One region of the Streptomyces sp. NPDC102441 genome, then DNA from elsewhere that is predicted to be linked to it. Evidence: riboswitches for the same ligand, from Rfam matches in the RefSeq annotation. Region 1 holds a riboswitch; each other region holds the start of a gene.
What was found. A riboswitch is a leader RNA that binds a small molecule or an ion and turns the genes downstream of it on or off. The one in region 1 is predicted to bind thiamine pyrophosphate.
Positions count from the first base shown of each region.

Region 1 (7,475 bases):
GGCGAGTCCTCGGGCACCGGGACCTTGCCCCAGGCGGTGTCTGCGGCCGTACCCGTGACCGTGGCGTCCACCAGGTTGTCGAAGCCGAGGAAACGGGCGACGAAGGCCGACGCGGGGCGCTGCCAGACCTCCAGCGGGGTGCCCGCCTGCGCGATCCGGCCGTCCCGCATGACCACCACCCGGTCGGCGAGCGCGAAGGCCTCGCCCTGGTCGTGGGTGACGGCGAGCACGGTGGTGCCCAGCTGCCCGAAGAGGGTGCGCAGTTCGACGACGAGCCGTTCGCGCAGGCTCCGGTCCAGCTGCCCCAGTGGTTCGTCCAGCATCAGCAGCTTCGGACGGGGCGCCAGGGCCCGTGCGAGCGCCACCCGCTGCTGTTCACCGCCGGACAGGGCGGCGACGGCCCGTCGGCCGGCCCCGGGCAGGCCGACCATGTCGAGGAGTTCACCGGCCCTGCGGTCGCGCTCGGCGCGGGGGACGCCGTGCATCCTCAGTCCGAAGGCCACGTTGGCACCGACGTCCCGGTGTGGGAAGAGCTGGTGGTCCTGGAACATCAGGCCGAGCCCGCGCCGGTGCACCGGAAGCCGCGCCTGGTCCTCGCCGTTCAGGAACACCCGCCCGCCGTCCAGAGGCTGCAACCCGGCCACGGCCCGCAGCAGCGTCGACTTGCCGCTGCCGCTCGGACCCAGGACACAGACGATCTCGTGGTCCGCGACCTCCAGGTCGACGGCGTCCAGCGCGGTCCGCTTCCCGAACCGGACCGTGGCCGACTCCACTGCCAGCATCTCTAGAACTCCCCGGATCGGTCGGTACGGATACGTTCGAGCAGGAGCAGCGACACCGCGCAGACGAGCATCAGAATCGTGCTGAGGGCCATCGCCTGCCCGTAGTTGAGCTCTCCGGAACGCCCCAGCAACCTGGCGACGGCGACGGGCAGAGTGGGGGTGTCGGGACGTGCGATGAAGACGGTCGCCCCGAACTCACCGAGCGACACGGCGAAGGCGAACCCGGCGGCCACCAGCACCGCCCGTCGCACCAGCGGGAGATCGACCTCCCGCCAGGCCCGGAGTGGCGACGCGCCGAGCACCGCGGCTGCTTCCCGGAGCCGCTCGTCGACCGCGCGCAGGACGGGCAGCATGGTCCGTACGATGAAGGGGACGCCGACCAGCGCCTGCGCGAGCGGCACAAGGATCCAGGACGTACGCAGGTCGAGCGGCGGCTTGTCGAGCGTGATGAGGAAGCCGAAGCCGACGGTGACCGCGGACACTCCGAGCGGCAGCATCAGCAGGGCGTCGAAACCGCGCACCAACGGGCCTGCCCGCCTGGTCAGCGCCGCGGCCGCGAGCCCTCCGATCACAAGGGCGATGAGGGTCGCCACCAGTGCGTAGCGCAGGGAGTTCCCGATGGCGTCGAGCGGCGGCACCAGGAAGGTGGAGCCGTTGGCGTCGGCGGACCGGAGCGCGCGGTAGAAGCCGAAGCCGTAACCGCCGGAGGTGTCCAGGGAACGTTCCACGAGCACGCCGAGCGGCAGCAGGACGAGGAGGAGCACGGTCAGCAGCACGCCGCCGAGCAGCGCCCGCTGTCCGGCTCCTCGGGGCGGCCGGGAGGTCTGCGCCGGGTCGACGAGCCTCAGGGCCGTCTCCCGGCGCCGTACGGTCCACGCGTGGACGGCGAGGATGCCGCCGACCGCCGCGAACTGCACCAGGGTCAGCACGGCGGCCGTCGGCAGATCGAGCAGCTGAGCGGTCTGCCGGTAGATCTCCACCTCCAGCGTGGAGTAGGCCGGACCGCCGAGGATCTGCACGACTCCGAAGGACGTGAAGGTGAAGAGGAAGACCATCAGAGCCGCTGCGGCCACGGCCGGGGCGAGCGCGGGCAGTGTCACGCGCCGCCAGGCGGCGAGGCGGCCGGCCCCGAGCACCCGGGCGGCCTCCTCCTGACGGGGGTCCAGCTGGGACCAGAGGCCGCCGACGGTCCGTACGACGACCGCGTAGTTGAAGAACACATGGGCGAGCAGGATCGCCCACACGGTCGTGTCGAGCCGGACCCCCCAGAGCTCGTCGAGGAAGCCGCCGCGTCCCAGCAGCGCCAGGAACGCCGTGCCCACGACGACGGTGGGCAGGACGAACGGCACGGTCACGACCGCCCGCAGCAGCTGCTTGCAGGGGAAGTCGAAGCGGGCGAAGACATACGCGCCGGGCAGCGCGATCAGCAGGGTGAGCGCGGTCGAGGCGAGGGCCTGCCAGGTGGTGAACCAGAGGACGTCGAGGATGTCCGGCCGGCTCAGCACCGTGCCGACCCGGCCGAATTGCCAGTCCCCGTCCGCCTTCAGCCCCCGGCCGACGATCGCGGCGACCGGGTAGGCGAAGAACAGCGCGAAGAACGCGACGGGCGCGGCCATGAGGCCGAGCCGCACCGCGTTCCCCCGGCGCGGGGGCCGCGCGACGCCTACTTCACGACGAGCGAGGACCATGACTGGACCCACTGCTCACGGTTCTTGGCGATCTTGTCCGGGGCGACGGTCGCGGGCTTGTCGACGGTCGCACCGAACTTCGTGAAGAGCTCCGGGAGCTTCGCGTCCTTCACCACCGGGTTCACGAACATGTTCAGCGGCATGTCCTCCTGGAACCGCTTGCTGATGAGGAAGTCCAGCAGAGCCTTGCCTCCGGCCTCGTTCTTCGCGCCGTCCAGCAGGCCGGCGAACTCGATCTGACGGAAGCAGGTGCCGGTGGCGACGCCGGTGGGCGCCTCGGCGGGCTTCGGATCGGCGTACAGCACCTCGACGGGCGGGCTGGAGGCGTACGAGACGACGAGCGGCCGGTCGGCGTTGGCCTTCCTGCCGCCGGCGGAGCCGGAGAACTCCTCGTTGTAGGCCTGCTCCCAGCCGTCGACGACCTTGACGCCGTTGCTCTTCAGCTTCTTCCAGTAGTCCTGGTAGCCGCTCTCACCCTGGCTGGCGACCGTGCCCAGGAGGAAGCCGAGGCCGGGCGACGAGGTCGCGGCGTTCTCGGTGACGAGGAGGTTCTTGTACGCGGGCTTCAACAGGTCGTCGAAGGACTTCGGCGGGTCGAGTTTCTTGTCGGCGAAGTACTTCTTGTCGTAGTTGACGCAGATGTCGCCGGTGTCGACGGGCGTGACCCGGTGCTTGTCGGCGTCGAGCTGCGTGTCGGCCGCGACCCGGTCCAGGCCCTTCGCCTCGTACGGCGTGAAGAGGCCGTTGTCCAGAGCGCGGGACAGCAGTGTGTTGTCGGCGCCGAAGAACACGTCGCCGCGCGGGGAGCCCTTGGTGAGGATCTCCTGGTTGAGCGCTGCTCCGGCGTCACCGCTCTTCAGGACCTTGACCTTGTAGCCGGTCTGCTCGGTGAACGCCTTCAGGACGGCGTCCGAGGCGTTGAACGAGTCGTGGCTGACGAGGGTGACGGTCTTGGAGCCGGCTCCCGTTTCATCGGAAGCCTTGCCGTCGGAGTCGCCGCAGCCCGCGAGCGCGGTGACCCCGAGCGCGGCGGCGAGCGCCGTCGCGGCGTACTTCGTCGTGGTGTTCATGGTGATTTCCTCCTGGGGGTGACCAGGAAGAGACGCGGCCCTGCCCGCTCGTCGAGCGGGCAGGGCGCAACAGCTTGAGTAAGGTCCGAACTTCCTACCCGGAATGACCCGGGCGAGGTTCAGAGGGTCTGCGGCCGACCTGTCCTCGGTGCCGCACTCTCAGCGCTGTGGCGCTCCCCTGTCGGAATATGAAGTTGATTTACGCCGCCAGGCTACACCGGCCGGATCACGCCGGACCGGCCGGATCCACGCCCGTCCGCCGTACCGCGTCAGCGCTCGGACGCCGCCAGCTGCCCGCAGGCACCGTCGATCTCCTGGCCGCGGGTGTCGCGGACGGTGACAGGCACACCGTGGGCGGCGATCGCCTCGACGAACGCCTTCTCGTCCTCGGGCCGCGAGGCGGTCCACTTGGAGCCCGGAGTCGGGTTCAGCGGGATGAGGTTGACGTGCACCCGCTTGCCCTTGAGGAGCCGGCCCAGCCGGTCGCCCCGCCAGGCCTGGTCGTTGATGTCGCGGATGAGCGCGTACTCGATGGAGATACGGCGGCCGGACTTCTCCGCGTACTCCCATGCGGCGTCTAGGACCTCACGGACCTTCCAGCGGGTGTTCACGGGAACGAGGGTGTCGCGCAGCTCGTCGTCCGGAGCGTGCAGCGAGACCGCGAGGCGGCACTTGAAGCCCTCGTCGGCGAAGCGGAGCATCGCCGGCACCAGACCCACCGTGGACACGGTGATCCCGCGCTGCGAGAGCCCCAGGCCGTCCGGCTCCGGGTCCGTCAGCCGACGGATCGCCCCGACCACACGCTTGTAGTTGGCCAGCGGCTCGCCCATGCCCATGAAGACGATGTTGGACAGCCGGGCAGGTCCGCCCGGGACCTCGCCGTCGCGCAGGGCACGCATGCCGTCCACGATCTGGTGAACGATCTCGGCGGTCGACAGGTTGCGGTCGAGTCCCGCCTGTCCCGTGGCGCAGAAGGGGCAGTTCATCCCACAGCCCGCCTGCGACGAGATGCACATCGTCACCCGGTCCGGGTACCGCATGAGGACGGACTCGACGAGCGTGCCGTCGTGCAGCTTCCAGAGCGTCTTACGGGTGGTGTCTTCGTCGCAGCTGATGTGGCGCATCACCGACATGAGGTCGGGGAACATCGCCTCGGCGAGCTTGTCCCGCGACGCGGCAGGGATGTTGGTCCACTCCGCCGGGTCGTGCGCGTACCGCGTGAAGTAGTGCTGCGACAGCTGCTTGGCACGGAAGGGCTTCTCGCCGGTCGCGGCGACTGCTTCCTTGCGCTCGTCGGGTGTGAGGTCGGCGAGGTGCCGCGGCGGCCGCTTGGCTCCACGGGGCGCGACAAACTGGAGTTCTCCGGGCTTAGGCATGGTTCTTCCAGTGTCGCAGACACACCGTGGTACCCGGTCCGCCGAAGGACCGGGCGGGACGCCGGGGGCGCGGGCGGCCGGCGTCGGCCGTGGCCGGCGGGCCTCCCACGGCCCGTGGAAGGCCGGTCCGCGCGGGGACCGTGACCGATCGCACGGTGGGCCGCCTCCGCGGCGTACCCCTGTCAGCCGTGGTTCTGCAGGGCGGAGCTCATGTGGCGGTGGTGCTCCAGGGCCCGGCGGCGCATCCAGTAGCCCCAGGAGCAGAACACGGCCACGCCGGCGACGAAGATCAGCGGAACGGTCAGAGAGCCGGTGATGATTCCGAGCGCGAGCATCCCGGCCGCGATCAGGCCCATGCAGGCCAGCCAGTACGGCAGCCCGTCCGGCGCGCGCAGGGGCCCGCCGTCCGGCGGACGGCGGGCCCCTGTGGAACGCGGCGCGGAGAGTCGCCTGCCGGCTCAGCCGGATCCCACGAACAGGACCAGCAGCAGCCATACGACCGGGGCGCTCGGCAGCAGTGAGTCGAGCCGGTCCATGATGCCCCCGTGGCCCGGCAGCAGCGTGCCCATGTCCTTGATCCCCAGGTCCCGCTTGATCATGGACTCGCCGAGGTCGCCCAGCGTGGCGCTCGCGGCGACGGCCAGGCCCATCAGCAGACCCTGCCACCAGCTGCCGCCGTCGATCAGGAACTCCATGCACAGCGCGCCGGCCACCATCGCGAAGGCGACCGCGCCGAACAGGCCCTCGCGGGTCTTCCCGGGGCTGATGCGGGGTGCCAGCTTGTGCGTGCCGAAGCGCCAGCCGACGGCGTACGCACCGGTGTCGCTGACCACGGTCAGAAGAAGGAAGGTCAGCACACGCCAGGCGCCGTCGTCCGCGGTGAGCATCATCGCGACGAACGTCGCCAGGAACGGTACGTAGAACACGGCGAAGACACCCGCCGTGACGTCCTTGAGATAGCCCTCAGGGGGCTCCGTCATCCGCCACACCAGCACCGCGAGGGCCGTGAGCGCCATCGCGACCCAGGCGCCCTCCGCCTCCCGCACATAGCCGGCGACCACCATCGCGGCGCCGCCGACGGCGAGCGGCACGAGCGGGGCGTTGATGCCCTTGCGCTCCTTGAGCCGGGACGTGAGCTCCCAGAGGCCGACCACCACCGCCAGCACGACCACGCCGACGAAGACGGCCTTGACGATGAACAGCGAGCCGACGACGAGTACACCGAGACCGACGCCGACCCCTATGGCGGCGCGCAGGTCACGCCCCGCACGCTTCTTGGGCGGCGGGGAGGACGGCAGCGGGGTGGACATGGGCTCCTGCGGCTTCTCGTCACGGAACAGGGGGCCGCTGACGCGCGCGACGTCCCCGTTCCGGTCATCGCGGTCGTCAGCGTCTCTACCTGCGTCGGGAACGTCCGGCACGATGGGCATGGGCCGAGTCTGCTGGGCGCCGTGCACATCGTATGCAGGACCCGCCGGGGCGCCCCCCATCTCGGGCGCGCCCCGGTAGCCGGCTCCCTGCGGGGCGCCCCAGGAAGAGTCGTTCATCAGACTTCGAGCAGCTCGGCTTCCTTGTGCTTGAGCAGCTCGTCCACCTGCGCGACGTACTTCGCGGTGGTGTCGTCGAGCTCCTTCTCGGCGCGGCGGACCTCGTCCTCGCCGGACTCCTTGTCCTTGACGAGCTTGTCGAGGGACTCCTTGGCCTTGCGGCGGATGGAGCGGATCGAGATCTTGGAGTCCTCGGCCTTGGTCTTGGCGACCTTGATGTACTCCTTGCGGCGGTCCTGCGTGAGCTCGGGGAACGTCACACGGATGATGTTGCCGTCGTTGCTCGGGTTGACGCCGAGGTCGGAGTCACGGATCGCCTGCTCGATGTTGCGCAGCGCGGACTTGTCGAACGGGGTCACCACGGCCATCCGCGGCTCGGGGACCGAGAACGAGGCGAGCTGGTTGATCGGGGTCAGCGCGCCGTAGTAGTCGGCGACGATCTTGTTGAACATCGCCGGGTGCGCGCGGCCGGTACGGATCGCGGCGAAGTCCTCTTTCGCGACCACGACGGCCTTCTCCATCTTCTCCTCGGCCTCGAGGAGGATTTCTTCGATCACCACGTGCTCCTGCGTGTCTTGAGCGGACCCGGCATCGTCGGGTCCTGCGGATCCTGCGTCGCGTCCTCACCTGCACGGTGTCCGACCGGCAGGCCGTTGTCCATCGTCCGGGCCGTCAGGCCCGGGTGCTCCGGTCGCTCACCAGGGTGCCGATCTTCTCACCCTTGACCGCACGGGCGATATTGCCCTCCGCGGTCAGCTCGAAGACGAGGATGGGGAGCTGGTTGTCACGGCAGAGCGTGATGGCGGTGGCGTCGGCGACCCTGAGGTCCCGGGCGATCACCTCGCCGTACTCCAAGGCGTCGAACTTCACCGCGTCGGGGTTGGCCTTCGGGTCGGAGTCGTAGACCCCGTCCACGCCGTTCTTCCCCATCAGCAGCGCTTCGGCGTCGATCTCCAGGGCGCGCTGGGCAGCGGTCGTGTCGGTGGAGAAGTACGGCATTCCCATGCCGGCG
Region 1 covers NZ_JBIWKH010000001.1:108,707-116,181, forward strand. Annotated here, with positions in the region: gene ACIREO_RS00475 (ABC transporter ATP-binding protein) at 1-782, opposite strand, end outside; gene ACIREO_RS00480 (ABC transporter permease) at 785-2,398, opposite strand; gene ACIREO_RS00485 (thiamine ABC transporter substrate binding subunit) at 2,446-3,540, opposite strand; TPP riboswitch at 3,614-3,730, opposite strand; gene rlmN (23S rRNA (adenine(2503)-C(2))-methyltransferase RlmN) at 3,810-4,916, opposite strand; gene ACIREO_RS00495 (hypothetical protein) at 5,099-5,272, opposite strand; gene ACIREO_RS00500 (phosphatidate cytidylyltransferase) at 5,375-6,463, opposite strand; gene frr (ribosome recycling factor) at 6,463-7,020, opposite strand; gene pyrH (UMP kinase) at 7,136-7,475, opposite strand, start outside.

Region 2 (7,475 bases), on a different contig from region 1:
TTCCGTGAGACGGGCCATGCCCACGCCCTCGGGCAGTGTCTCCTCGGGCAGCTCGACGAGCGCGCACGCGAGGATCATCTGGACCGGCACCCCGTCCGGCCGCTGACGCGTTACTCCGTAAGGGACCGTCAGGCGCTGCTGAACCGGCTGAGATCGATGAAACGTACGGAACCTGTCATTGAACGCCAGGAGTACGCAGTGGGGACGGTCTGTGCGGCCATTCCGATCACTGTCGGTTCTGCTGTTGCGGCCATGGCCGTTTCTCTCCCGCTGCACCAAGAGGAACGGTTGCTCCCCGCAGTCGAACAACTACGCTGCGAAGTGACTACTCTCTTGCGCTCGTTCGTGTTCTCTATCAGTATCTGAAAAATCACTCCTTGTGATCTGCTATCGCGTGCACCACGATGGCGTCAATAGGGCCATGGGGGATCATTCCTGGCCAGTTTCATCTACTGCGGGGTTGAACGATGCGCGAGTCGGTTCAAGCAGAGGTCATGATGAGCTTCCTCGTCTCCGAGGAGCTCTCCTTCCGTATTCCGGTGGAGCTCCGGTACGAGGTCAGTGATCCGTATGCGATCCGGATGACCTTCCACCTGCCAGGTGACGCCCCCGTCACCTGGGCATTCGGCCGCGAGCTGCTGCTCGACGGTCTCAACAGCCCCAGTGGCGACGGCGATGTGCACATCGGCCCGATCGAGCCCGAGGGGCTGTCGGACGTACATATCCGCCTTCAGGTCGGTGCGGACCGTGCGCTCTTCAGGGCGGGCACAGCACCTCTTGTGGCCTTTCTCGACCGGACGGACAAGCTGGTGCCGTTGGGGCAGGAGCACACTCTGGGTGACTTCGACGGCAACTTGGAAGAGGCGCTGGGCCGCATCCTCGCCAAGGAGCAGAACGCCGGCTGAACAGAAAGATCCGGACGAACACCGAACACCGAACACCGGAAAACTGGTGGCGCGGCTCAGGCCTTGCGGCGTCGTCCCCTCCCGGTCCGTGCGGGTGCAGGAGCTCCGGCTTCCGTGCCGAGCCCCGTGCGGTCCGCGGAGACCACCAGGGCCGCGAGCACCGTCGTCACCGGCACCGAGGCGACCAGCCCGATCGATCCGACCAGTGTGCGGACGATCTCCTCGGCGACCAGCTCGCTGTTGGCCACCGTGCCCACACTGCTCTGCGCGATCGAGAACAGCAGCAGCAGGGGCAGCGCCGCGCCCGCATAGGCGAGCACGAGCGTGTTGACGACCGATGCGATGTGGTCGCGCCCGATCCGGATGCCCGCCCGGTAGAGCCGGCGTGCGCCCATGGTCGGGTCGGCCTGGTGCAGCTCCCAGACCGCTGACGTCTGGGTCACTGTCACGTCGTCGAGCACGCCGAGCGAGCCGATGATCACACCGGCGAGCAGCAGGCCGCTCATGTCGATCTCCGGGTACAGCCCATGGATCAGGCCGGTGTTGTCATCCGTGTTCCCGGACAGACCGGCCCAGCCGATGAAGAGCGAACCCAGCAGCCCGATCAGCAGCAGTGAGATGAGCGTGCCGATGACGGCGACGGATGTGCGGGCCGTCAGCCCATGGCAGGTGTAGAGGGCGATCAGCATGATGGCACTGGCCCCGATCACCGCGACGACCAGGGGATTCGAGCCCTGCAGAATCGCCGGCAGGATGAACAGGGTCAGCACGGCGAACGAGACGGCGAGCGCGATCAGCGCCATCAGTCCGCGCAGTCTGCCCACCACGACGACCGCGAGGGCGAAGATCCCGGCGAGCAGCGCCATCGGGAACGCGCGGTCCACGTCGGTCACCGAATACTGCAGGTCCCGGGGCGCGTCAGGCGCGTACGCCACGATCACGCCTTGCCCCTCGCGCAGTTGCCGCGGGGCGTCGGGCTGGACGACCTCGACGAACGTACGGCCCTTGTCCTTACCGGTGGTCACTTCGACCGTGGCCTTCTCGCACTGCCCCGACTGCTCGTTGACGGCCTCCCGGCCCGAGGGCGTGGAGGTGTCGCCGGTCGGCGGCACCTGCGAGGCGTTGACATCCGCGCAGTCCACCGACACGACCTTCGTGACCTGCCCGTCCTGAGTCTGCCGGTCGAAGCCGACCCCGGTGCGCTCATGGGCGGGGGCCCCGCCGGGCCAGAACGCCACGAGGCCGACCAGAACCGCGGTGGCGAACGGGATCAGTACGGCAGCGATGATCTTGCGCAGATGCTTCGACACGGGCGCGGCAGGACCATGGCTGTGGGTGTGGCCGTGCGCATGACTCTCTGTGCTGCCTGATGCGGGGCCGTGGGGTTCGGGGGCGCTTCCGGGGGACGTCACCCCGCGATCATCCCAAGAACAGGGGAGGCCCTCTGGCCAGCACGCCAGGACGGAGGTTAGCGTGGAGGCACATTTGTACACGCGGGAGCTCGGAGCACCGGGCTGAGAGGGCGCTGACCTCCGTATCTCCGTACGGAACACGCTGCGCCGACCGCCGAACCTGTTACCGGGTAATGCCGGCGTAGGGAGTAGGTCTCATGACCACAGCGGACGCACGCACGCCTGCCTCGAAGCAGAACGCGCAGAACGACGAGGCCGGGAAGTCCATCGGCTGGCACAAGGGATACGTCCAGGGTTCGCGCCCGGACCTCCAGGTGCCGGTCCGTCAGGTGCACCTCACCAACGGCAAGGACGTGACGCTGTACGACACGTCCGGGCCGTACACCGATCCCACCACCGACACCGACGTACGCCGAGGGCTCGCCCCGCTCCGGGAGAACTGGATCATCGCCCGCGGGGACACCGAGGAGTACGCGGGCCGTCCCGCGCTTCCCGAGGACGACGGGCTCAAGCACACCTCGCCGCGGGGAGGCCTGCGCAACCTCGACGCGGTCTTCCCGGGCCGCCCGCGCCAGCCCCGCCGCAGCCGCGACGGCAGGCCCGTCACACAGCTCGCGTACGCCCGCCGGGGGGAGGTCACCCCGGAGATGGAGTACGTCGCGATCCGGGAGAGCGTCGAAGCCGAGGTCGTGCGCGAGGAGATCGCGGCGGGCCGGGCCGTCCTGCCGGCCAACGTCAACCACCCGGAGATCGAGCCGATGATCATCGGCAAGCGCTTCCTGGTGAAGGTCAACGCCAACATCGGCAACTCCGCCGTCACCTCCTCCATCGAGGAGGAGGTGGACAAGATGACCTGGGCCACCAAGTGGGGCGCCGACACGGTCATGGACCTCTCCACCGGCCGTAACATCCACACCACCCGTGAGTGGGTCCTGCGCAACTCCCCCGTGCCGATCGGCACCGTCCCCCTCTACCAGGCACTCGAGAAGGTCGACGGCCGGGCCGAGGAACTGACGTGGGAGATCTACAAGGACACCGTCGTCGAGCAGGCCGAGCAGGGCGTCGACTACATGACGGTGCACGCCGGTGTGCGGCTCCCCTACGTGCCGCTGACGGCACGTCGCAAGACCGGCATCGTCTCGCGCGGCGGGTCCATCATGGCCGCCTGGTGCCTGGCGCACCACAAGGAGTCCTTCCTGTACGAGCACTTCGAGGAGCTCTGCGAGATCCTCGCGGCCTTCGACGTGACGTACTCGCTGGGTGACGGGCTGCGCCCCGGCTGCATCGCCGACGCCAACGACGAGGCGCAGTTCGCCGAACTCCGGACGCTCGGCGAGCTCAACACCGTCGCCAAGCGGTTCGGCGTACAGACGATGATCGAGGGCCCGGGGCATGTCCCGATGCACAAGATCAAGGAGAACATCGACCTCCAGCAGGAGATCTGCGAGGAGGCGCCCTTCTACACACTGGGCCCGCTCACCACGGACGTCGCACCCGCGTACGACCACATCACCTCGGGCATCGGTGCGGCGATGATCGCCTGGTGGGGGACGGCGATGCTCTGTTACGTCACGCCCAAGGAGCACCTGGGGCTGCCCAACCGTGACGACGTGAAGACCGGTGTCATCACGTACAAGATCGCCGCTCATGCGGCGGACCTCGCCAAGGGGCACCCAGGGGCGCAGGAGTGGGACGACGCTCTGTCGGACGCCCGCTTCGAGTTCCGCTGGGAGGATCAGTTCAATCTGGCACTCGACCCCGACACCGCGCGCGAGTTCCACGACGAGACGCTGCCGGCCGAGCCGGCGAAGACGGCGCACTTCTGCTCGATGTGCGGCCCCAAGTTCTGCTCGATGAAGATCTCCCATGACATCCGGCGGGAGCACGGGGCCGACCAGGCCGAGATCGAGGCGGGGATGGCGGAGAAGTCCAAGGAGTTCGCGGCGAGCGGCAACCGCGTGTACCTGCCCCTGGCGGACTGACCGCTGACTGTGGTGAGGGCTCCTGGAGAGCCTTCACCACAGTCCTGTGCCGTGCGGCCGCCCTGAACTCCTGCACGGGCCATGGGCCGTGGCCGACGTCGTCCTGGACCCGGAAGCGGGCTTCGGTCCGGACGTCGGATTGTGCTGGTACAACAGGAAGAGTGCCCACAATGGCTGGTTCAGACCGGTCAGTACCGTCCTGCCGGGCCGTCGGGGGGCTTTCGGCGTCAGTATGGACACAGCTGTGCTGCAGGTAGATGTAAGTTCTCGCACCGCCCCGAACGCTGTTGACCATTTCCTTATCTGTGCTTTACCTTCCGCTGGGCTTGGCCGAAATTGGTGTGCGCCCCAACGGGGCGCCAGGGGAGGGAAACACAGTGGACTGGTACCTGGCTGTACTCAAGAACTACGCGGGCTTCGGCGGACGTGCGCGCCGCAAGGAGTACTGGATGTTCGCGCTCTTCAACTTCATAGCCGCAGTGGTCCTGAGCATGCTCGGCCTCGCCATCGACTCGCAGATTCCCTACTACATCTACCTGGTCGCGGTGTTCATCCCGTCGCTCGCCGTCGCCGTGCGCCGGCTGCACGACACCAGCCGCACCGGCTGGTGGCTCCTGATCGCCCTCATCCCGCTCGTGGGCGCCATCATCCTGCTCGTCTTCCTGTGCACCGAGGGTGCGCGCGAGGTGAACGAGTACGGCCCGAACCCGAAGCTCGCCCCGCAGGGAATCTGACCTCCTCTCAGGGGGAGGCCGGCAGAGGCCGGAGCGGCAGGACGCCGCTCCGGCCTCTGCCGTACGGGGTGTGGGGCAGAGGCCGGCCGGATCACTCCGGCTGGTGCTCCGGGCCGCCGTAGTCCGGGCTGGTGAAGTCGGGGCTGGTGAAGGTCGGGCGCGGACCGGCCGAAGGGCCGTCCTCCGGTCCGGAGAAGTCCGGCCTGCTGTAGCCGATCTTCGGGATCCGGTCGGGCGAGCGGTGCGGTGTGCGCGAGGCGGGCCCCGCGGTCGGATCGGCCAGCGCGTCCCGGAGAAAGGGCAGGATGCCGCGTTCCAGCAGGGCGTGGCGCCATGCCTCCCGGGCGCGCGCCACGTCCTCCGGCAGTTCCTCCTCCTCGCCCATGGCCGGCAGCGCGGTGGCGCCGTTGCGCAGGGCGGCGACGAGGAGCCCCACCGCCGAGACGAGGGTGGCCGCTGCGGCGACGGCCGCGAAGAACCAGCCGGCGGCGACCATGGTGCCGGCGAAGGCCGGAGCGGGGCTGAGCGCCTTCAGCGGGTAGCCGACCACCAGGAATATCAGCGCGGCCGTACCGGCGAGGACGGGTGCCAGTACGGCGATCACCGCGAGGGTGCCGGCGCCCGTGGGGCCGGCCTCGTCCGTGGCGGGCCCGAGGACGGATGCGTGGGCGTCCGGGTCTCCCGGTCCGCGCAGCTCGCCGCGGACCTTCACGTAGTGGTCGTACTCGGTGGCCGCCGCCGCGGTGATCAGGGGCGTCGCGTTGAGTGCCATCGTCCGCAGCTGTTCCGCGTTGAGCCGGTCGCCGACTCCGTCCAGATCCGGTCGTTCGTGGGCATGACGCAGCGCGTCGGCGAGGATCCGCTCGTACTCGGGGCGGTCCTCGGCCAGTAGGTGCGGAGCGCTTTTCATGTGCATCCCCCGATGCTCCGTAGGGCCTGATCGACCGTGCGGGCCGGGCGATCGGGCGGAAACGGAGGAGAGCCTGCGACTGATACGCCGATGGTAGAGCGCCTACGGCACGGGGTGACAGGGTGTTTCCGGAAATAGGCCCAGCTGCTGACGGTGTCGGGTCGTGATGCGTCTTCCCCGGCGACCGTCAGTCATGCAGGGGAAGTTGCACGACCAGCAGCTTTCCGGCCATGGTCACCCCGCCGTCCATGGCGATGGCGAGCCCTTCCGCGTAGACATGCGGGCCGTCCACCACGGGCCGCGCCACGTCCTCGCCCTCCTCCGATCCGACCTCGCCGAGCAGATACGGAATGGGACTGTGGCCGTGGACGACGCGCTGCCCGCCGTAGGTCGACATCAGTTCTCGGACGGCCTGCGCGCCCTCGTCGCGGAAGGCGAACCGCTTGGTGAGTTTGCGGAAGAGTTCCCAGCACTCGTCGGCGTCGTTCCGCGTGAGAATGGCGTGCACCGTGTCGTTGACGTCCTCGATGGTGGATCCGTAGTCGAGGTAGGCGGTCGTGTCGGAGTGCATCAGCAGATGCCCGTCCTCCTCGACGACCGCGTCGAGCCGGGCCATCCACTGGAGGTGTACGTCCTCGAGCCGTTCCATATCCGTCTTCTGGCCACCGTTGAGCAGCCAGGCGGCCTGGAACGTCGCGGTTCCGGCACCGGAGTTCACCGGGGTGTCGCCGAACCTCTTCGCGCCGAGCAACAGCAGTTCGTGGTTGCCCATGAGGGCCTTGCAGTACCCCCCGGCGGCCGCGGCCTCAGCGGAGAGACGCATGACGAGATCGATGACGCCGATACCGTCCGGGCCGCGGTCGGTGAAGTCGCCCAGGAACCAGAGTCTGGCGTTGCCCGCCGCCCACCGGCCGTCGGCGTCCACCAGGCCCTGCTCACCCAGAGCGGCCAGGAGCTCGTCCAGATAGCCGTGTACGTCGCCGACGACGTACAGCGGACCCCGGCCGGAGTCGGCGGCGGGCCGGGGCTCCGGTACCACCTCCACCTGGACGGTGTCGCCGCGGTTGATCACGGGAAGATCGCGCGCCGTGGGGGTGTACCCCTCCGGCGGTTCGTCGCCCACCGCGGCATTGCCGGGGTGCGGCAACGGCGCGGGTGCGGGCACCTGCGCATACGGCGGTACGCGGAAGTCACGCAACGTCGCTGTCCGCACTACGGGTTCCTGACCGGCCCCCTGAGTCATCGACCCCTCCACCACCGTCGCGCCTCCGTACACCTGACGGGCCCTGCCTGGTAGAGGTGGTCCGCGGTGTCGTGCGCCCATCATAGGAATGCGGATCGTGCTGTGTGACGCACCAGGGGTGTTGAATCCGTGCGAGCATCCGGTTCGTCGGCCGTTTGGTCCGGATTAATCCGTTCAATCCCCGGCCGGTGATCGCGGAGGGCTGACCGTGGTGCGCGGCGGACGCCGTTGGGAGGACGTCCTGACGATGAGCTCCGTCGGTATCACCTGCTCCAGCGGACCGTCGTGT
Region 2 covers NZ_JBIWKH010000016.1:93,502-100,976, reverse strand. Annotated here, with positions in the region: gene ACIREO_RS31150 (IclR family transcriptional regulator) at 1-366, shown strand, start outside; gene ACIREO_RS31145 (SsgA family sporulation/cell division regulator) at 468-905, shown strand; gene ACIREO_RS31140 (YibE/F family protein) at 962-2,317, opposite strand; TPP riboswitch at 2,389-2,522, shown strand; gene thiC (phosphomethylpyrimidine synthase ThiC) at 2,515-4,299, shown strand; gene ACIREO_RS31130 (DUF805 domain-containing protein) at 4,677-5,033, shown strand; gene ACIREO_RS31125 (hypothetical protein) at 5,125-5,949, opposite strand; gene ACIREO_RS31120 (metallophosphoesterase) at 6,131-7,186, opposite strand; gene ACIREO_RS31115 (LacI family DNA-binding transcriptional regulator) at 7,361-7,475, opposite strand, start outside.
Region 2: linked by a shared signal. The riboswitch ahead of thiC (phosphomethylpyrimidine synthase ThiC) and the one ahead of ACIREO_RS00485 (thiamine ABC transporter substrate binding subunit) in region 1 are both predicted to bind thiamine pyrophosphate.

Region 3 (7,475 bases), on a different contig from region 1:
GCCCGTACCCCGCTCACGGTCGTCCGGTCAGACAGCGAGCGCCTGGGCGCGGCGCTTCACCTCCGTACCGCGATTCTCGCTCAGGGCCTGCGCGGGGGTGCCGGGCAGGGTCGGGTCGGGGGTGAAGAGCCAGTCCAGCATCTCTTCGTCGTTGTAGCCGTCGTCCCTCAGGAGCGTCAGGGTCCCTACGAGACCCTTGACCACCTTGTCGCCGTCGATGAAGGCGGCAGGCACCTGGAGCGCCCGGTTCGCACCACGTCGTACGGCGATCAGCTGGCCTTCCTTGACCAGCTGCCGTACGCGCGTCACCTCGACATCGAGCATTTCCGCGATATCGGGAAGGTGGAGCCATGCGGGGACGAGAGCATCGATCTTTGCGTCAATCTCGGTCACAGGGACAAGCGTGCCATCCCGGACCGACAGTCGGTAGCCGGGCCGGGCGTACGAGGCCGTGCCTACCCCTCGAGCACCGTCGATTTCAGCGGTACGGAGGAGTCGGCGGCCCGCGCCGGATCGATCCGCGCCCCCGCCTCGACGAGCTTGCGCCCCTGCGCCAGGTCGCGGGGCCTGCTGACGGCCAGCACGGCGACGAGGGCCCCTTGACGCAGCCAGCAGACCGTCCAGGACGGGTCCGCCGGGTCGCCCCGCCACAGCAACGTGTCCGCACCGGCGTGATGACCGGCGTACTGCACGAAGCGGCCGAACTGCTCGGACCAGAAGTAGGGCACCGGGTCGTACGTCCGGGGCACACCGTCCGCGAGGGCGGCGGCGACCGTCCGTGGCCCCTGGAGGGCGTTGTCCCAGTGGTGGACCAGGAGCCGCTCCCCGTAGCGGGCGGACGGGAAGGAGGCGCAGTCGCCCACCGCGTGGACATCGGGCAGCGAGGTGCGCAGCGAGCTGTCCGCGGTGACCGAGCCGTCCGGGCCCAGCGCGATGCCGGAGCCCGCGAGCCACGCGGTGGCGGGCCTCGCGCCGATGCCGACGACCACCGCTCCGGCGGGGATCACACGGCCGTCCGCGAGATGGACGGCTCCCTGTTCGATGCGGGCGACCCGGGCGCCGGTGAGGAGTTCGGCTCCGCTCTCGGCGTACCAGGCGCTCATCGGCTCGGCGACCTCGGCGGGCATCGTGCCCGCCAGGGGACGGTCGGCGGCCTCCACGACGGTGACCGCGCAGCCGGCCGCGCGGGCCGCCGTGGCGAACTCGGCGCCGATCCAGCCCGCTCCGACGACGACCACGTCGTGCTGCCGCTCCAGGACCGGCCGCAGCCGTGCGGCGTCGTCGAGGGTGCGCAGCAGATGGACGCCTGGCACACCCTCGGAACCGGGCAGCGCGACGGGTTCAGCCCCGGTGGCGAGGACCAGCGCGTCGTACGCGACGGGCCCCTCCGGGGTGTCCAGCTCATGCTCCTCGGCGCGGAGGCCCGACACGTCGAGGCCCAGGCGCAGCGTGATGTCCAGGGCTTCGAAGTCGACGTCGAAGGCGGAGTCCTCCGCCTTGCCGAGCAGGACCGCCTTGGACAGGGGCGGTCTGTCGTACGGCTGGTGGGGTTCGGCACCGATCAGGGTGACCGGGCCCGTGAAGCCCTGTTCGCGCAGGGCCACGGCCGTCTGCACGCCGGCCATGCCCGCGCCCACGATCACGACTCCGCGCTCCGCCGCCGGGTCCAGTGTCTGCTCGCTCACCCGTCCACCCTCATCATCTGACGCTCCATCAGTCGGCGAGCTCCTCCACCACACTCGTCCCGCTGCCCTCCTGGGACTCCCATTCCCACTTCTCGTCCAGACGCACCCGCCCGTCGGGGAGCTCGGTGACGGTGGAGAGGCAGTGCCCCGAGGAGGTCGTCCCGTCCCGCTTGAGCTGGACGTACCTGAAGTCGAGGGTATCCGCCTCCCGGGTGCCGACGAGATGCCCTCGGACGACGTCGCCGCCCTCGTAGGCGGCCCATATCCGGCCGCCCCGCTGGTGGTAGGTGAATCGGGTCCGGGTCCCGACCTGGCCGGGGGCCTGGTCGGCGACCGGTGAGAGGACGAGTCCGTCGAGTGAACGGGCCACGCGTGCCGCTCCCTTACAGGCTGTGGGCGGTGGGGTTTAGGCTGGCCACCGTAAGGCACTCGCGGGAGTCCGGACGTACCGGGCTGAGAGGGAGGCTGGCCGGCCTCCGACCGTACGAACCTGATCCGGGTCATGCCGGCGAAGGGAGGGGCTGGACGCCCATGCGTATCTCCGCAAGCAGTTCCGACGTCCTGGTCGTCGGAGGCGGCATCATCGGTCTGGTGACCGCGTGGCGGTCGGCCCAGCACGGCCTTCGCACCACGCTGGCCGATCCCGCCCCGGGCGGCGGCGCCGCCCAGGTCGCGGCCGGGATGCTCGCCGCCGTCACCGAACTCCACTACGGCGAGCAGATGCTGCTCGGCCTCAACGTGGCCTCCGCCGCACGCTATCCGGCGTTCGTGGCCGAGCTGGAGGAGGCGAGCGGGCAGAAGACCGGCTTCCGCGCGTGCGGCACCCTTTCCGTCGCGCTGGACTCCGACGACAGGGCCCATCTGCGGGAGCTGCACGCGCTGCAGCAGCGTTCGGGGCTGGAGTCCGAGTGGCTCAGCGGCCGCGAGTGCCGCCGTCTGGAACCGATGCTCGCCCCCGGGGTACGCGGCGGGCTGCGCGTCGACGGCGACCACCAGGTGGACCCCAGGCGGCTCGCCTCGGCCCTGGTCACCGCCTGCGAGCGGGCCGGGGTGATGTTCCGCCGCGCCTGGGTCCAGCGGCTCTCGGTCACGGGCGGCCGTGCGACGGGAGCCGTCCTGGCCGACGGCACGGAGCTCGCCGCAGGCCAGGTGGTACTCGCCGGCGGCAGCCTCAGCGGCCGGCTCGAAGGGCTGCCCGAGGCAGTCGTCCCACCGGTACGCCCGGTCAAGGGGCAGGTGCTCCGGCTGACCGTGCCGCCCGCGTACGCCCCCTTCCTCAGCAGGACGGTGCGGGCCGTCGTGCGGGGCAGCCATGTCTATCTGGTCCCGCGGGCCAACGGCGAGCTGGTGGTCGGCGCGACCACGGAGGAGCTGGGCTGGGACACCACGGTCACCGCGGGCGGGGTGTACGAGCTGCTTCGGGACGCCCACGAGCTGATGCCCGGCATCACGGAGCTGCCGCTGACCGAGACCCGGGCCGGCCTTCGGCCCGCCTCGCCCGACAACGCGCCGCTGCTGGGGCCCACGGCACTGCCTGGCCTGCATCTGGCCACCGGGCACCACCGCAACGGGGTGCTGCTGACCCCCGTCACCGGCGATGTGATGGCCCACGTGCTGACCACGGGCGAGCTGCCCGAGCTGGGCCGGCCCTTCGCGCCGCGCCGCTTCGGCCCCGTCCCTCCGGAGAGCCCGCAGGCCTCCTCCCCCGAAGATTCCGAAGAAACAGAAGAAACCGCCCCCGCGCCGCAGGAGCAGCCCGTATGACACAGCCCGCGCCCGCCGCCGTCCCTGTTCCCGTCTCGGTGTCCGTCAACGGGGAGGGCCGCACCGTCCCCGCCGGCACCGCGCTCGACACCCTGGTCGCGGCGTTGACCACGGCGCCCTCCGGGGTCGCCGCCGCGGTCAACGAGGCCGTCGTCCCACGCGGTCGGTGGTCCGCCACCGTGCTCGCCGACGGCGACCGTGTCGAGGTGCTCACCGCGGTCCAGGGAGGCTGACCATGTCCGACGATCTCTTCACCCTCGGTTCCACCGCGTTCACGTCACGGCTGATCATGGGCACGGGCGGGGCGCCCAGCCTGGAGGTGCTGGAACGCTCCCTGGCCGCCTCGGGCACCGAGCTGACCACCGTGGCGATGCGCCGGCTCGACCCGACGGTGCAGGGTTCGGTGCTCTCCGTCCTGCGACGCCTCTCCATCCAGGTCCTGCCGAACACCGCGGGCTGTTTCACCGCGGGCGAGGCCGTGCTGACGGCCCGGCTGGCCAGGGAGGCGCTGGGCACCGACTGGATCAAGCTGGAGGTCGTGGCCGACGAGCGGACCCTGCTGCCCGACCCGATCGAGCTGCTGGACGCCGCCGAGATCCTGGTCGACGACGGCTTCACGGTCCTGCCGTACACCAATGACGACCCGGTCCTGGCCCGGAAGCTCCAGGACGTGGGGTGCGCGGCGATCATGCCGCTGGGCTCCCCCATCGGTTCAGGGCTCGGCATCCGCAACCCGCACAACTTCCAGCTGATCGTCGAGCAGGCCGGGGTCCCGGTGATCCTGGACGCCGGTGCCGGGACCGCGTCGGACGCGGCGCTGGCGATGGAGCTGGGCTGTGCCGCTGTGATGCTCGCCTCGGCGGTGACCCGGGCGCAGGAGCCCGAGCTGATGGCAGCGGCGATGCGGCACGCGGTGGACGGCGGACGTCTGGCGTACCGGGCGGGACGCATCCCGCGCCGCCATTTCGCCGAGGCGTCCTCGCCTGCGGAGGGCCGCGCGGTGCTGGATCCGGAGCGCCCGGCCTTCTGAGGACCGGGCACCGGCGGCGGTCCCGAGGTCACAGCACGTGCATGCCCCTGTCACGGCTCGGCACCGGAACGGCCCCCGGAGGACCCTGGGCCATCCGTGGTGTCCGTGGCAGCTCGTAGACTCGCCCTGTGGACACGACCCTCCAGGACCCCCTTGTCGGGCAGCTGCTCGACGGCCGCTATCGCATCGATGCGCGCATCGCCGTCGGCGGTATGGCCACGGTCTACCGGGCCGTGGACACCCGGCTCGACCGGGTGCTCGCCCTCAAGGTGATGCATCCTGCGCTGGCGACCGACGTGGCGTTCGTCGAGCGCTTCATCCGCGAGGCGAAGTCCGTCGCCCGGCTCGCCCACCCCAATGTGGTGGCCGTCTTCGACCAGGGCGCCCAGGGCGCGTATGTGTACCTCGCGATGGAGTACGTCGCCGGGTGCACCCTGCGCGATGTCCTGCGCGAGCGCGGGGCGCTGCAGCCCCGGGCGGCCCTGGACATCCTCGAACCGGTGCTGGCCGCCCTCGGCGCCGCGCACCGGGCGGGCTTCGTCCACCGCGACATGAAGCCGGAGAACGTCCTGATAGGGGACGACGGCCGGGTGAAGGTCGCCGACTTCGGTCTCGTACGCGCCGTGGGGACCGCCACGGACACCACCGGCTCCCTCCTGGGCACGGTCTCCTATCTCGCCCCGGAGCAGATCGAGCAGGGCACGGCCGACACCCGGTCCGACGTGTACGCCTGCGGTGTCGTGCTCTACGAGATGCTGACCGGAGACAAGCCGCACAGCGGGGACACCGCCGCCCAGGTCATCTACCAGCATCTGAACGAGGACGTCCCGGCGCCGTCCGGTGCCGTTCCTGGCCTGGCCGCCGGGCTGGACGAGCTGGTGGCCGCCGCGACGGCGCGCACGCCCGACGCCCGTCCGTCCGACGCGGTCGCCCTGCTCGCACGGTCCCGCGAGATACGGGCGGCCCTCACCGAGGAACAGCTCGACGCGATGCCCCCGCAGGCCCTCACGGAGGAACACGACGCCGCCGAGGACCGTACGAGCGTGATCCCCAGGGTGATCCCGGCCGGCCAGGGAACCGCGCACCACACCAGCCGGCTGGAGATGCCCCCGTCCGCACCCCAGGACCCCGCGCGCGGGCGGCTGGGGCGCTTCGCCGGCCGCGGCCGGCGCGGGACGATCGCCGTGCTCGTCGCCGTCCTGCTGGTGCTGGTGGCCGGTGCGGGCGTCTGGTACATCAACTCGGGCCAGTTCACCCGGGTGCCCTCCCTCCTGGGCCAGACGCAGAGCGCCGCCGAGAAGCGGCTCGCGGACGAGGGCCTCGACCTGAAGGGGGTCGAGCGCGCCTACAGCGACACGGTGAAGCGCAACACGGTGATCAGCAGCGATCCGGGCTCCGGCGAGCGGATCCGGGGCAACGACGCGGTGGGACTGGTGATCTCGCGCGGCCCGGAGATCGTGAAGGTCCCCGACGTCGAGAGCCTCGCACTCGCCGAGGCCCGGCGGGAGCTGAAGAAGTCGGGACTCGCGCCCGGCATGGTGACCAGGGAGTTCAGCGAGGAGATCGACCGGGGCAAGGTGATCCGTACGGATCCGCGGGCCGGCACGGAGCGCCATCCCGACTCGGCGGTCGCACTGGTCGTCAGCAAGGGCAGCCCCGTCGACGTGCCCGACGTCACCGGGCTCTCCGTGGAGGACGCCACGGCCGCTCTGGACGAGGCGGGTCTCGGGGCGAAGGTGCTGACCGACCGGGTCAACTCCCCCGAGGCGGAGGGCGAGATCGCCCGGCAGTCGCCCGGGAACGGCGCGGAGGCCGCCGAGGGCGACACCGTGGAGCTGACGGTCTCCAAGGGCCCGCGCATGCTCCTGGTCCCCGATGTCACGGGGAAGGACGTCGACGAGGCCCGGAGCGCACTGGAGGACGCGGGGTTCGAGGTCAAGGTCGAGCGCCCGTTCCTCTCCTTCAGCGACACCGTCGGGAAGCAGTCGGTCGAGGGCGGCGAGAAGGCCGCCGAAGGCTCAGCGATCACCATCAGGACCAAGGCCCTGTAGAAGACCCATCGAGGACTGGCGGCACATGCGCAACCCCATCGGCGGACACGTTCCCGTGGCCGGCGGACTCGCCAAGATCGGCCTCGGCTACGCCCGTGAGCTGGCGGCGGAGACCGTGCAGGTCTTCGTCGCCAATCCGCGTGGCTGGGCGACACCGCCCGGGAATCCGGCGCAGGACGAGCTGTTCCGCTCGGAGTGCGCGGCCGGCTCCGTTCCGGCGTACGTCCATGCCCCGTATCTGATCAACTTCGGCTCGCACACCGAGGCCACGGTCGAGCGGTCGGTCGTGTCGCTGCGCCACTCGCTGCGCCGGGCGCGGGAGATCGGCGCCCTGGGTGTGGTGGTGCACACCGGCTCGGCGACCGGCGGACGCCCTCGCGAGGTCGCCCTCGCCCAGGTGCGGGAGCACATGCTCCCACTGCTGGACGAGCTCGCCCATGACGACGATCCGTTCCTGCTGCTGGAGTCGACCGCCGGGCAGGGCTCGTCGCTCTGCTCGCGGACCTGGGACTTCGGCCCGTACTTCGAGGCCCTGGACTCCCACCCCAGGCTGGGCGTCTGCCTGGACACCTGCCACATCTACGCGGCGGGCCACGATCTGACCGGCCCCGCGGGCATGCGGCAGACCCTGGACCTGCTGGTGGACACGGTCGGCGGGAACAGGCTGAAACTGATCCACGCCAATGACTCCAAGGACGTGGTGGGCGCCCACAAGGACCGTCACGAGAACATCGGTGCGGGCCATATCGGTGCCGGGCCCTTCCGCGAGCTGTTCTCGCATCCGGCGACGGAGGGCGTGCCGCTGATCATCGAGACGCCCGGCGGCAAGGAAGGCCATGCGGCGGATGTGGCACGGCTGAAGGAACTCCGGGGCTCCCACTAGCCTGGAATACCCCAGGCGGGTATGTGGTTCCCCTCGGCGTCAGGGACCGCGAACCGGTTTTC
Region 3 covers NZ_JBIWKH010000006.1:286,778-294,252, reverse strand. Annotated here, with positions in the region: gene ACIREO_RS15490 (Rv2175c family DNA-binding protein) at 28-393, opposite strand; gene ACIREO_RS15485 (NAD(P)/FAD-dependent oxidoreductase) at 456-1,685, opposite strand; gene ACIREO_RS15480 (hypothetical protein) at 1,714-2,055, opposite strand; TPP riboswitch at 2,107-2,219, shown strand; gene thiO (glycine oxidase ThiO) at 2,217-3,449, shown strand; gene thiS (sulfur carrier protein ThiS) at 3,446-3,682, shown strand; gene ACIREO_RS15465 (thiazole synthase) at 3,685-4,479, shown strand; gene pknB (Stk1 family PASTA domain-containing Ser/Thr kinase) at 4,608-6,530, shown strand; gene ACIREO_RS15455 (deoxyribonuclease IV) at 6,556-7,413, shown strand.
Region 3: linked by a shared signal. The riboswitch ahead of thiO (glycine oxidase ThiO) and the one ahead of ACIREO_RS00485 (thiamine ABC transporter substrate binding subunit) in region 1 are both predicted to bind thiamine pyrophosphate.